2 linked regions of the Posidoniimonas polymericola genome follow. The protein of the gene in region 2 interacts with the protein of the main gene of each other region in a pairwise test. Links are inferred from orthologs where the notes say so. Each region holds a gene or a part of one and is shown on either strand. Other genes may lie near its edges.

Region 1 (6,285 bases), on a different replicon or contig from region 2:
CCGCGTGGCAGTCGCCCGAAACGCCGTCCGTGTTTATCTTCGACGAGCAGTGGATTGAAACAGAGCAGATCTCGCTCAAACGGATCGTGTTTATGTACGAGTGTTTGCTCGAGATGCCCGGCGTCGAGATCCGCAAGGGGAACGTCGTCGCCGAGGTCACGAGATTCGCCCAGGAGCACCACGCCACCCGCATCGTCACCGCCCGCAGCCCCCTGCCCCGCCTCAAACGCCAGGGCGCCCAGCTAGCAACGCAGCTAACAGTCGACTGGATCGACCCCGAGCCAATCGTGACCCTGCCCGAGGGCGTCGACCTCAAACGCTTCAGCCGCTACTGGCGCCGCGCCGAGAAGCAAGTGCTGCGAAACGACTAGCGCCGCTCTGCCTTCGCCGCGTTGCGGCACCGCTCGCTGCAGTACCGTACCTGCTCCCAGCACCGCTGCCACTTCTTCCGCCAAGCGAAGTCCCTGCCGCAGTGGGCGCAGGATTTGGTTGGAAGGTTCGGTTTGGCGTGGGGCATTCTAGTTTGCCTCAGTTCACTGCAGGACGGCTGCCGGGGGCGCTCCGCGGTAGCGGAAGCCCCCGGCTGTGTGCGAGCGACGGCTAGTACGTCTCGGGGGCTGCCCTGACGGGAGCGCCCCCGGCACCCTTATAAAGAATGAGCCGGCCGGAAAACTACCGCCGCAGCCGCCGCTGACCGCGGCTCCGCAGCGCGGCCAAACACAACTCGCGGCGGTTGAAGGCCAGTTGCCGGAGCCGCACGTCCTTGTAGCCCCAGCCCTTCACGCGTTTGACGATCGCGTCGAGCGCGGCGGGTTCGGCCAGCGACCAGTCGGGCAGCTTGAGCGTGAGGATCATGCCACGGATCGAGACCTCCCGGTGCGAGACGATCGGCTCGACCGCGTCGAGCGTGTACTGCGGGGCGGCGTTCACGTCGCACGCCAGCCAGCGGGCCGGTTCGAACTCCTTGCGGCGGACGTCGCCGGCCCGCATCTTCAGGTGCATGAAGTCGGGGTGCTCGTCGAGCAGCGGGTCGACATCGGCCGGGTCGACGCCGATCACGCCCATGCCGCGCTCGAGCAGCGCCTGGCTGGCGCCGCCGGGGGCGCAGCCGATCTCGACCCAGACGTCGCCGGCGTGGGTCGGCAGGGCGGCCCAGCGGAGGGCCTCCTCGATCTTGAGGTACGCTCGGCTGACGGCGTCCTCGGGGAGTTTGAGGTTCGGCACGCCGCCGGGCCAGCGGTCGACGCGGGACTTCATCAGGTGGGCGCCCAGCCACCACTCGTTCGGCGCCACCAGCGCGACGTCGAGCACGGCGCCCTCGGACGGCGGGGTCTGTGGGTTGTGCAGGGCGCCCTCGGGCGCGGCCGCGCAGAGGGCCGCGCGGACCATCGCGCTCAGCTCGTCACGGCCCGGCTCGAAGCCGTCGGCGCCGGGCACGACCTCGTCCCGCCGCCAGACGTGCACGGCTAGCGGCGCGTGCTCGGCGACCAGCTGCTGGACCTGCTCGGACGCCCACACCTGACCGACCAGCTCGTCGAGCTGGTCGGTGCCGGTCGCCTTGCCGAGCGACAGCCCGCGGGTGCGGGCGAAGGTCATGCGCGGAATCTCCTCGCTGGCGAGCGAGACCGGCCCGGGCGCCTTGAACGTGACGAAGCCGGGGCGGCTGAACGACAGCCGCCATTCGGGCGCGCGGAACTCGACCTCTTGCTTGAGGGCGTTCTGGGCGCCTGCCTGGCAGGCGGCGAAGAGGTACTGGCTGGTTAGCATCGGGGGTGTCTTCGTGGTTGAGCCCCAACGGGGCGCGCTTTCACAGCCCAGGGCGTAGCCCTGGGTAGGGGTTGGATTGTTTTTTCGAAGCCCGGAAGGGGCGCGCTACGTAGCGCTGCCCGTTGGGCCATTGCTGTAGGCTAGGTTGGGTATTGGTTGGGGACGGATTGACGGGGCGACAGTTTCACCCTCCCCTAGCCCCTCCCTGCGAGGGAGGGGAATTCTATGGGCCCTCGGTCTCTCGGCGGCATCAGCCTTTGTTCCCCACCGGCTCGAGCGGGCTGTGGGCGAGGACGATGCGTCGCTCGCCGGCGAGCGCGAACTCGACGGTCGCCGCGCGGCGTTTGCCGGCGCCGCTGAGCGACTTGATCTTACCAAGCCCGTACTCGGGGTGCCGCACGGTCATGTCGAGCGAGAAGTCGTCGGGCGAGAACCGGGTGTGCGGTTGGGGGGGGTGCGACGGCTTGGGGGCGGCCTCGCCACTCAGCTCCGCGGCGGTGGTGATCGCCGCGGAGATCGACGGCTTCGACTCCTCTGGCTCGGCCGCGTTGGGGTCGGTCCAGACCTCTTCCTCGGGGGGCAGCTCGAACTGCTCCCACGGGTCGATCTCGAACGTCTGGCCGCCGTGGTCGGTGTCCATCTCGGCAGTCGGCATCTCCATCAAGAAGCTGCTGGGGACGGCCATGCGGCGCTGGCCGCGGAAGTCGCGGCGGCGGACCAGGCTGAGCTGGAGCTGCTGTTCGGCGCGGGTGATGCCGACGAACGCCAGCCGGCGTTCCTCCTCCAGCTGCTGGGTGTCCATCGAGCTGCGTTCGTGCGGCAGGATGCCGTCCTCGACCGCCACGAGGTAGACCACCGGGAACTCGAGGCCCTTAGCGGCGTGCAGCGTCATCAGCGTGACCTTGTCGGAGTCGTCCTCCCAGTTGTCGGTCTCGTTGACCAACCAGGTCCGCTCGAGGTACTCCTCGAGCCCGGCCCCGCCCTCGAACTCGCCCTCGGATTCTTCGTCGAACTGCCGCGCGTCGGTCAGCAGCTCCTCGATATTGGCCAGCCGGCTGGCGTCCTCCTCGTCGTCGCTGTCGACGAGCCGCTGGCGGTAGCCCGACTCGGTGATCACGCTGCCGATGACTTCCTCGACCGGGCCGGCGGCGCGGCTCGCGAGCTTCTCAACCAGCGCAACGAACTGCGAGAGCTTCGTGGCCGAGCGTTTAGCCAGCCCCTCGATCAGCCCGGCCTCGCGGGCCGCATCGAGCAGGGGCGTGCCGTAGCGGTAGGCGTGGTCGTTCAGCGCGTCGAGGGTTTTCTTGCCGATGCCGCGGGTCGGCGAGTTGACCGTCCTCACAAACGCGACGTCGTCCTTCGGGTTGTTGATCAGCTGGCAGTAGGCCAGCACGTCCTTGATCTCTTTGCGTTGGTAGAACTCCTGGCCGCGGACCATCTGGAACGGCACGCGGTGGGCCCGCAGCGCGCGCTCGACCGAGCGGGAGAGCGCGTTGATGCGGTAGAAGACAGCGAAGTCGCTCGCCTTGCGTTCGCCGGAGTCGATGGCGGCGCGGATCTGCTGGGCGATGGCCGACGCCTCGGCGTCCTGGTCGGCGTAGGTCACCAGGCGGATCGGGGCGCCCTCGTCGTTCTCGGTGAACAGGGCCTTCTTCTTGCGGCGCTGGTTGTGGCCGATCAGCATGTCGGCGGCGCGGAGGATCGCCTTGGTGCTGCGGTAGTTCTGCTCCAGGCGGATCACCTTGGCCTGGCCGTAGTCCTTCTCGAAGTCGAGGATGTTGTTGAGGTCGGCGCCACGCCAGCCGTAGATCGACTGGTCCGGATCGCCGGTGGCGGCCAGGTTGGGGTAGTCGAGCGACAACGCCCGGAGGATGACGTACTGGGCCCGGTTGGTGTCCTGGTACTCGTCGACCAGCACGTAGCGGAAGCGGCTGTCGAGCTCGGCGCGGACCTCGGGGTTGTCCTTCAGCAGCTTCGCGACGTGCAGCAGCAGGTCGTCGAAGTCGACCGCGCTGGAGGCGAGCAGCCGCTCTTGGTACGCCGGGTACGCCCGCGCCACCACGCTCGACAGCGGGCTGCTGCTGCGGGGCTGGTACTCGTCGGCGGTGATGAGCTTGTTCTTGGCGGAGCTGATGCCGGCCGCGATGCGGTCGGCGGTGTAGTGCATGGTCGGGATCTTCTCGGCCTCGATGACCCGCTTGAGCGTCTGCCGCGAGTCGGAGGTGTCGTAGATCGTGAAGTTCTGGCCGAGGCCGACCAGGTCGGCCCGCTCACGGAGCAGGCGGGCGCCGAAGCGGTGGAACGTGCTGACCCACACCCGCTCGCCGGGGGCGAGCTGTTCGACGCGGCGGCGCATCTCCTGGGCGGCCTTGTTGGTGAAGGTCAGCGCCAGGATCTGCGAGGCGTGCACGCCCTGCTTGAGCAGGTGGGCGATGCGGTGCGTGACGACCCGCGTCTTGCCACTGCCCGGTCCGGCGAGGATCAGCAGCGGGCCGTCGACGTGCAGCACCGCCTCGCGCTGGGCGGCGTTGAGTTTTTGAAGGAGCGGGTCCACGGCGTGGGCAGCGTTGGCGGTCGGTGGGCGGGAGGGGCGAACCCACCATTCTACCGCGGCGACCCCGCGGTGGGACGGGCCCGCCGGCCGCGGCAAGTGCTAGCACGTGGCGATAAGTCGCCCGATTTTTTGCCGTAATCCTTACATTTTCTGGACTTGATTCGCTATACTCCCCCGCATCGGCGCAACGGATCGCCCGACGCCAGACGCACGCCATCGAGGCCAAGACGGTCTTGCATGAGTCTGGAGGGCGGCCCTTTGCAGGACCCGATTGCATCAACGACGGTCCTGATGACAGGACCGTCTGCACACATTGGGAGGGACCCCGAACGATGGCTACTCGCATCCCGCTGGACCGCGCTCAGGCGCAGTCGGAAGAGCTTAAGGACCGCCTGGAGATGAGCACGGCCGAGATCGGCCTGGCTGTCCGCACGACGAACTGCCTGGAAGAGAAGGGCGTTTTCACCGTGCACGACCTGCTGCACTGCACGCAGGAAGACCTGCTGAGCATCTCGAACTTCGGCGAGAAGACGCTTGAAGAGGTCTACAAGGCACTAGAGAATGTAGGCTTCTACCGCCCCGGCCGCGCCACGCTGCCGTCGCAGCGTAAGGCCAAGTAGCCCCGCCCGACGCGGCAGGGCTCGTCGGACTGTGGCGGGTCGCCCCCACTGACGCCGCCCTCTGACTCCGCCCTCCGCCAGGGCCGCGCCGATGCGTTCTCGATTCCGCCTGTGGCTGAAAAAGCGTGGTGCGCGGCGGAGCGGCTCGCCGCGCACCGCGCTCGCCGCCGAGCTGCTGTACCACGTCGTGTTTGTCGGCGTCGGCGCGGTGGCCCTGTGGCTGCACGTGCAGAACGTGCTGATCCCGCACTGGGTGCTGCGGAGCGAGCTGGCCGAGTACCAGCCAAGCGTTTGCCGCGTGGTCCAGAAAAAGTGCCAGCCCCAGCAGGGGCCGACCGGCCTGGAGCACCAGCCCGAGTGCCAGGTGCAGCTGCGGCAGGAGGGCCCCCTCCAGCCGACGAGCTGGCTCCCGCCGGTTTGGGCGATGGCCGACGAGCCCTCGCCCAACCGGGCGGACGCCGAGCAGAGCCTCGAGCGGTTTGAGGTCGGCGCAGAGCACCCCTGCTGGTTCGACCCCGACAACCCGCAGACGGTCACCCTGACGCAGCACCGACGGTGGTGGATCTGGCTGGTGACGCTGATCCCGTTCTCGCTGATGGTGCTCGGCGTGGTCGGCATGGTGCGTTCGTTGATGTCGGCGGGCGTCTCGCCCGAGAGGCGGCAGTCGGTCGCGCAGCGGGCCGGCCGCTGGGAGGCGGCCTTCGGCTCATCGGGCAGCCCGGTCGGCACCGGCCTGCCCGACACCTCGCAGGTGACCGACAGCCCCGGCGTGCGGCAGCGGTACCGGCTGCCCTCGCTCGGCGACCCCGGCTGGCGGATCGCCACGCTGGCCACGATCTGCGTCGCCTGGAACCTGCTGGTGGTGTTCTTCATGACCGGGCTCGGCATCGAGTTCTGGATGGGCCGCCCGCAGTGGGCGTTGTCGCTGGCCATCGCGCCGCTGGCGATCGGCGGCGTCTACATGGTCGCCCTGCTGTACCACGAGGCCCGCTCCTCCACCGGCATCGGGCTGACCAGCGTGGAGGTCAGCGACCACCCCTTCTACCCGGGCGGGCGGTACCGCGGGCTGATGATGCAAACCGGCCAGTTCAAGTTCCGGGCGTTGAGCGTCGCGTTGATCTGCGAAGAGATCGCCACCTTCTGCGAGGGGACCGACACCCGCACCAGCGTCGAGGAGGTGTTCCGGCAGGTGGTGCTGCAGGAGCCGCGGTCGGAGGTGAGCACCAGCAAGCCGCTGGAGCGGGAGTTCGGCTTCGAGATCCCCGTGGGGGCGATGCACTCGTTCAAGGCCCCGCACAACGAGGTGCGTTGGTCGCTCGAGGTGCGGGTCACGCCGCTGCGGTG
Region 2 (5,229 bases):
AACCGCGCCTGGTAGATCGCCATGATCGGCGCCAGGCCCATCGACACCGTTGGGAACTCCCAGAAGTCAGGCATCAGCCAGGGGTGAGGGTAGCTGGACAGGCCGCCCCCCTCGCCGAGCTCGCGGCGGAAGTTGACCAGGTTCTGCTCGGTCAGCCGGCCCTCGAGGAACGCGCGGCTGTACATTCCCGGCGCCGCGTGGCCTTGGAAGTAGATTTGGTCGCCGGAGAAGCCGTCTTCGCCGCGGCCACGGAATACGTGGTTCTGGGCTACCTCGTACAGCGTGGCGCTGGACGCAAAGGTGCTGATGTGCCCGCCCGGTGACGACGGGTGCCGGTTCGCCCGGGTGACCATCGCCATCGCGTTCCAGCGGACGTAGCTCTTGATCCGCCGCTCCAGCTCACGGTCGCCCGGGTAAGCGGGCTGATCGCTGCGGGAGATGGTGTTGATGTAGGGCGTCGTGGCGGTGAAGGGGAGCTCCACGCCGTTGCGGACGGCGGCGGCCTCCAGCGCGCTGAGCAGCTCGCTCACCCGCTCCGGGCCCTTGCTCTCCAGCACGTAGTCGAGCGACTCGAGCCACTCGTTGGTTTCTTGTGGGTCTTTGTCGTTGGGGATCGGTGACGACGATGAAAGTTCGGCGCTCGACATGGCGGTACCTTGTGAGGTTGAACCACGAAGGGCACAAAGGACAGGACGCTAACCTGTGGCACTGGTGACAGCGGGAGGCGTCCCACAGTCGGCTGGTTGGCGGAGCGCCTAGTCCTTCGTGTCCTCCGTGGTGATTGGCTTCTTACTTGCGTTTGGGTTTGTAGATCTCGGTCGCGGTGCCGAGGTGCACCTCGCCGGCGAACGCGATGGTCTCGCTGAGCGTCGGGTGAGGGTGGATGCTCTCGGCGATGTCGCGGATGGTGCAGCCCATCTCGATCGCCAGCACGCTCTCGGCGATCAACTCGCCGGCGCCGCTGCCGACGATGCCGCAGCCCAGCACGCGGTCGGTCTCGGGGTCGACGATCCACTTGGTGAGGCCGTCGGTGCGTCCGTTGGCGGTGGCCCGGCCGCTCGCCTGCCACGGGTACTGGGCGATCTTGACCGGGATGCCCTGCTCCTTGGCCTCGCCGGCGGTCAGCCCGGCCCAGGCGATCTCGGGGTCGGTGAACACCACCGCCGGGATCGCCAGCGCGTCGAACGCGGCCGGCTCGCCGGCGATCACCTCCGCGGCGATCTTGCCCTCGTAGGCCGCCTTGTGGGCCAGCATCGGGTCGCCCGCGACGTCGCCGATGGCGAAGATGTTGCCGTCGCTGGTGCGCTGCTGCTTGTCGACCTGCACAAAGCCCCGCTCGTTCACGGTGACCTTGGTGTTCTCCAGGCCGAAGCCCTTGCTGACCGGCCAGCGGCCGATCGACACCAGCACGCGGTCGTACCGCTTGGTGACCGCGCCGTCGGGGCCCTCCATGCTGACCTCAACCTGTTCGCCGAGGTCCTTCAGGCCGGTCACCTTGGTCCCCAGCATGACGTCCTCGAACCGCTCCTTGACGCGGGCGATGAGCGGCTTGACCAGGTCGCGGTCGGCGCCCATCAGCAGGCCCTCGGCCAGCTCCACCACCGACACCTTCGTGCCGATCTCGGAGTAAACCGTGCCCATCTCGAGGCCGATGTAGCCACCGCCGATCACCAGCATCGACTCGGGGATGTCCTCCAGCGCCAGCGCGCCGGTCGAGGTCATCACCCGCGGCGAGCCAATGTCAAGGAACTTCGGCAGCGCGGGGATCGATCCGGTCGCCAGGATGCAGTGGTCGAACGTCAGCCGGCTGTCGTCGTCGTAGGTGTCGGGCGAGCCCCCCTCGAGCTGCAGGGTGTGGCTGTCGACAAACACGCCCCGCGCGTGGATCTGCTTGACATTGCGGCGTTTGGCGAGCTGGCTCAGGCCGCCGGAGAGGGTGTCGATGACGTTCTCCTTGCGGGCGCGGAGCTTGTCGACCGAGATCTTCGGCGGCTGGAACTCGACGCCCCACTCGGCCATCTCGTGGGCCTCGCTGACGACTTTCGCGACGTGCAGCAAGGCCTTGGAGGGGATGCAGCCCCGCAGCAGGCAGGTGCCGCCGAGCCGCGGGTCGGCCTCGACAATGGCGACCTCCAGTCCGAGGTCGGCTGCAAGAAACGCGGCGGCGTAGCCGCCGGGACCGCCACCAAGAACGACTACCTGAGAGTGCATGGGCGAAGGGGTGAGAGGGGATTGGGGCGTGCGTGGTAGAGGAGGCGGGGGTCTGCGCCTGGCGGCGCCGACGGTCCCACGAAGCCGCAGATCCTGCGTCGCTAGCCCGTCGGCCGCTCCCTGACCGCAGACCTCCGTCCCCTCTCTTCTCAACTGTTTGGCTGCAAAGCATTTGCAGCCCTCTAAGTTTATCGAATGGCGCCCTCTACACAATGGCCGACCCCGCCACCCGGGGGCGGCCGCCAAGGCGCAACCTGTTTTCTGCTAGGCCTTTGGCGTTCTCGAGCAAAAACGCGGTGATGCGCCTTCCGACACATCCCGCGGCTCCAATGCCGCCGCGGGCCCGGGCGGCGCGTCCCTCGAATTGCGGCGGCGCGGTCCCGCCACTCCGTCGGCCGACCATCAACGGCTGACCGACCGTGGCGACCTCGGGGCCGGCGCTGCGGGATGAAGTTTTAATTAATTCAAATTTTGCCTTGCACCGCCTGCGGGTGGTCGCTAGGTTCATCGAAGGAATTAAAACTTGGTCCCCGACCACTCGCGACTCAGCCCAGGAGGCCCCGCCGTGGCCCGTCCCGAATCGGAGTTCCCCACCGACCTCGAGCTCGAGATCCTCAAGGTCTTGTGGGCCGAGTCCCCGCTGCCGGTCCGCGAGGTCCGCGCCCGGCTCGAGGCCGACGCCAACCGGCCGCTCACCCACAGCTCGGTGATCACGGTGCTCAACATCATGCACCGCAAGGGCTACCTCGAGCGGACCAAAGAGGGCAAGTCGTTCCTGTTTGCGCCGCGGGTCGACAAGCAGCAGGTGTCGCAGGGCTTTGTCGGCGACCTGCTGACCCGGCTGTTCGACGGCTCGCCGTCCGCCATGGTGCTCAACCTGCTCGAGGGCTCCGACGTCGACGCCGACGAGCTGGCCGAGCTCCGCAAGCTGATCGCCCGCAAGGCAGCCCGCAACGCAAAGGAGCAACAGTGATGAACTTCCTCGCGCTCTTCGACTGGATGGATCAGACCGTCTGCACGCGGGTCTGCCTGACGCTCCTGCACTCGCTGTGGCAGTTCGCGGTGCTGGCAGGCGTGGCGCTGTTGGTCGAACGGCTCGCCCGTCGAGTCGAGGCGACCTACGCCACGCAGGTGGGCCTGCTGCTCGTCGGGCTGACGGCGCTGCCGGCAACCTACCTCATGATTGGCGAGGACGCCGCCACCGCGGTTGCCGAGTCCGCGCCGGTTGCCGTCCATCAGTCTCCAACAGCGGCTGCACCCTCCGCACCACAAGAGTTCGTGATCATTGAGAGCGAGGTTCCAGCGGCGACTGCGCCGCCGGTTGTGGCGCCCCGCGCCGGCAACGCCGCGCCTCAAGACGCGGAGCCGGCCGTCTCGTGGCAGACCGTTTCGCAGTGGCTGCTCGTTGCTTACCTGGCCGGGGTCTTGTTGATGCTGACCCGACTAGCGGCAGCTCTCTTGCACGCCCACCGACTGGCCGCCCGGGCGACCCCAGTCGCCGTCGGGCGGCACGCGGACTACCTGCGACGGATCGCCGAGCGGTGGAACATGGCCGCCGCGCCGGCGCTGGCGATGATCCCCGCCGGCGTCACGCCAAAGGTGGTTGGCCTCATGAAACCAACCATCCTGCTGCCGGGCGCTGCGCTGGCCGGCATGACCTGCGAGGAGCTCGAGCTGATCCTGCGGCACGAGCTGGCCCACGTCCGCCGGCACGACATGTGGGCCAACCTGATGCAGCGGCTCGCCGAGGCGCTCCTGTTTTTCAACCCGGCGGTCTGGCTGCTGAGCCGCCGCATCAGCACGTTCCGCGAGTACTGCTGCGACGAGCTCGCCTGCGAAACCGCTGCCGAACAGAACGCAGAGGAGCTCGACCCGCGGTCCCGCTACGCCGCGGCCCTGGTGCGGGTGGTCGAGCTGAGCCGCGGCGCCGCGCCGGCCCAGGAGGTCGCCACCCTGGCCGCCGCCGGCGGCCGCCCGTCCGAACTCCGCCGCCGCGTCGCCCGGCTGTTCGGCGAGCCCCAACGCGAGCCGCTGCGGCTGTCGCGGGGTGGGTTGTTGGCGGTCGGTGGTTTGGCAGTGCTGTTGGCGCTGCCGCTGGCCAACTCACCGGCTTCGGAGAAGCAGTCGGCAACAGAGGCGCTCGAAGGACGGTTTCCTGAAGACGATTCGACAGAACAGCGGCCCAGCTCTCAGCAGCCGATCACCGGTAGGGTGGTCCTCGCCGAAACGAGCGAGGCAGTCGCCGACGCCGAGGTCCGGCTGCTCTCTTGGCCGAAGATCCGCCGACGCTACTCGGTGAAGACGACCCGGACCGATGCCCAGGGCTTTTTCCGCTTTGACGAGTACGAGGAAGGCGACCTCAAGCTAGCCGCCTACAAGGGTAGGAAAGCATCTCGCACCAAGCGTTACGATGGTTTCGACGTCGAGCCGGGCAACAAACTGATCCAGCTCGGCCTGCAAGATGCGCCTTCGCTGAAGGTAACCGTCAAGTCGAAGGCGACCGGCGATCCCATCCCCGACGCCCGCGTCCGGCTGACCTGGACCGATGGCGACCGCGACCACCAGACCGATGACCAGGGCGAGGTCACGATTCACGGCCTGACCGCCGAGGTCTGGACCATCGAGGTGCAGGCGGCCGGATTCGCCAAAGACGGGCAGGCAATCAGCCTGCAGCCGGAGCAGCTCGCCGAGGTTACGAGCCTGCTGGCGCCGGGCTTCGAGCTGCGGGGCGTGGTGCGTGACACGGCCGGCGCGCCGCTCGCAGGGGTTGGCTTCAGCGTCTTCCCGGCGAGTATGCGGGGAGGGCAGATCGAATGGCTCGAGACAAACGCCAACGGCGAGTACTCATTCCCGTTCCTGCCTCGCCAGCCGCTCAAGCTGATGCTTTCCAAGGACGGGTTCGCCGACACGCGGCTTGATCTGCTTCCGGGTTTGGAGGAGAAGCCGTCGATCCGTGACTTCGAACTCTCCAAGCGGCCCGACGGCGGTTCCGTGACCGGCATCGTCACGACTGAGGAC

Evidence for each region. The genes of interacting proteins can lie anywhere in the genome.
Region 1: the proteins of lpdA (region 2) and Pla123a_RS14690 interact in binary tests that used the Escherichia coli proteins (3 or more experiments, as listed by UniProt). The link is inferred for Posidoniimonas polymericola from one-to-one orthologs.

The regions. Positions count from the first base shown.
Region 1 is NZ_SJPO01000007.1:9,750-16,034, reverse strand. The notes cover bases 1,670-4,634. They hold Pla123a_RS14690 (ATP-dependent helicase), read right to left. Parts: upstream 4,322-4,634; coding sequence 2,018-4,321; downstream 1,670-2,017. Other genes in these bases: Pla123a_RS14695 (SAM-dependent methyltransferase), read right to left, coding at 1,670-1,767. Outside these bases: Pla123a_RS14705 (deoxyribodipyrimidine photo-lyase), read left to right, coding at 1-371; Pla123a_RS25305 (DUF2256 domain-containing protein), read right to left, coding at 368-517; more of Pla123a_RS14695, read right to left, coding at 673-1,669; Pla123a_RS14685 (DNA-directed RNA polymerase subunit alpha C-terminal domain-containing protein), read left to right, coding at 4,654-4,941; Pla123a_RS14680 (DUF3592 domain-containing protein), read left to right, coding at 5,033-6,285. UniProt on the Escherichia coli protein: A helicase with DNA-dependent ATPase activity. Unwinds DNA duplexes with 3'-5' polarity. Translocates on single-stranded DNA with 3'-5' polarity. Initiates unwinding more efficiently from a nicked substrate than double-stranded DNA.
Region 2 is NZ_SJPO01000001.1:341,635-346,863, forward strand. The notes cover bases 1-2,934. They hold lpdA (dihydrolipoyl dehydrogenase), read right to left. Parts: upstream 2,212-2,934; coding sequence 790-2,211; downstream 1-789. Other genes in these bases: aceE (pyruvate dehydrogenase (acetyl-transferring), homodimeric type), read right to left, coding at 1-647; Pla123a_RS01380 (BlaI/MecI/CopY family transcriptional regulator), read left to right, coding at 2,777-2,934. Outside these bases: more of Pla123a_RS01380, read left to right, coding at 2,935-3,184; Pla123a_RS01385 (M56 family metallopeptidase), read left to right, coding at 3,184-5,229. UniProt on the Escherichia coli protein: Lipoamide dehydrogenase is a component of the glycine cleavage system as well as of the alpha-ketoacid dehydrogenase complexes.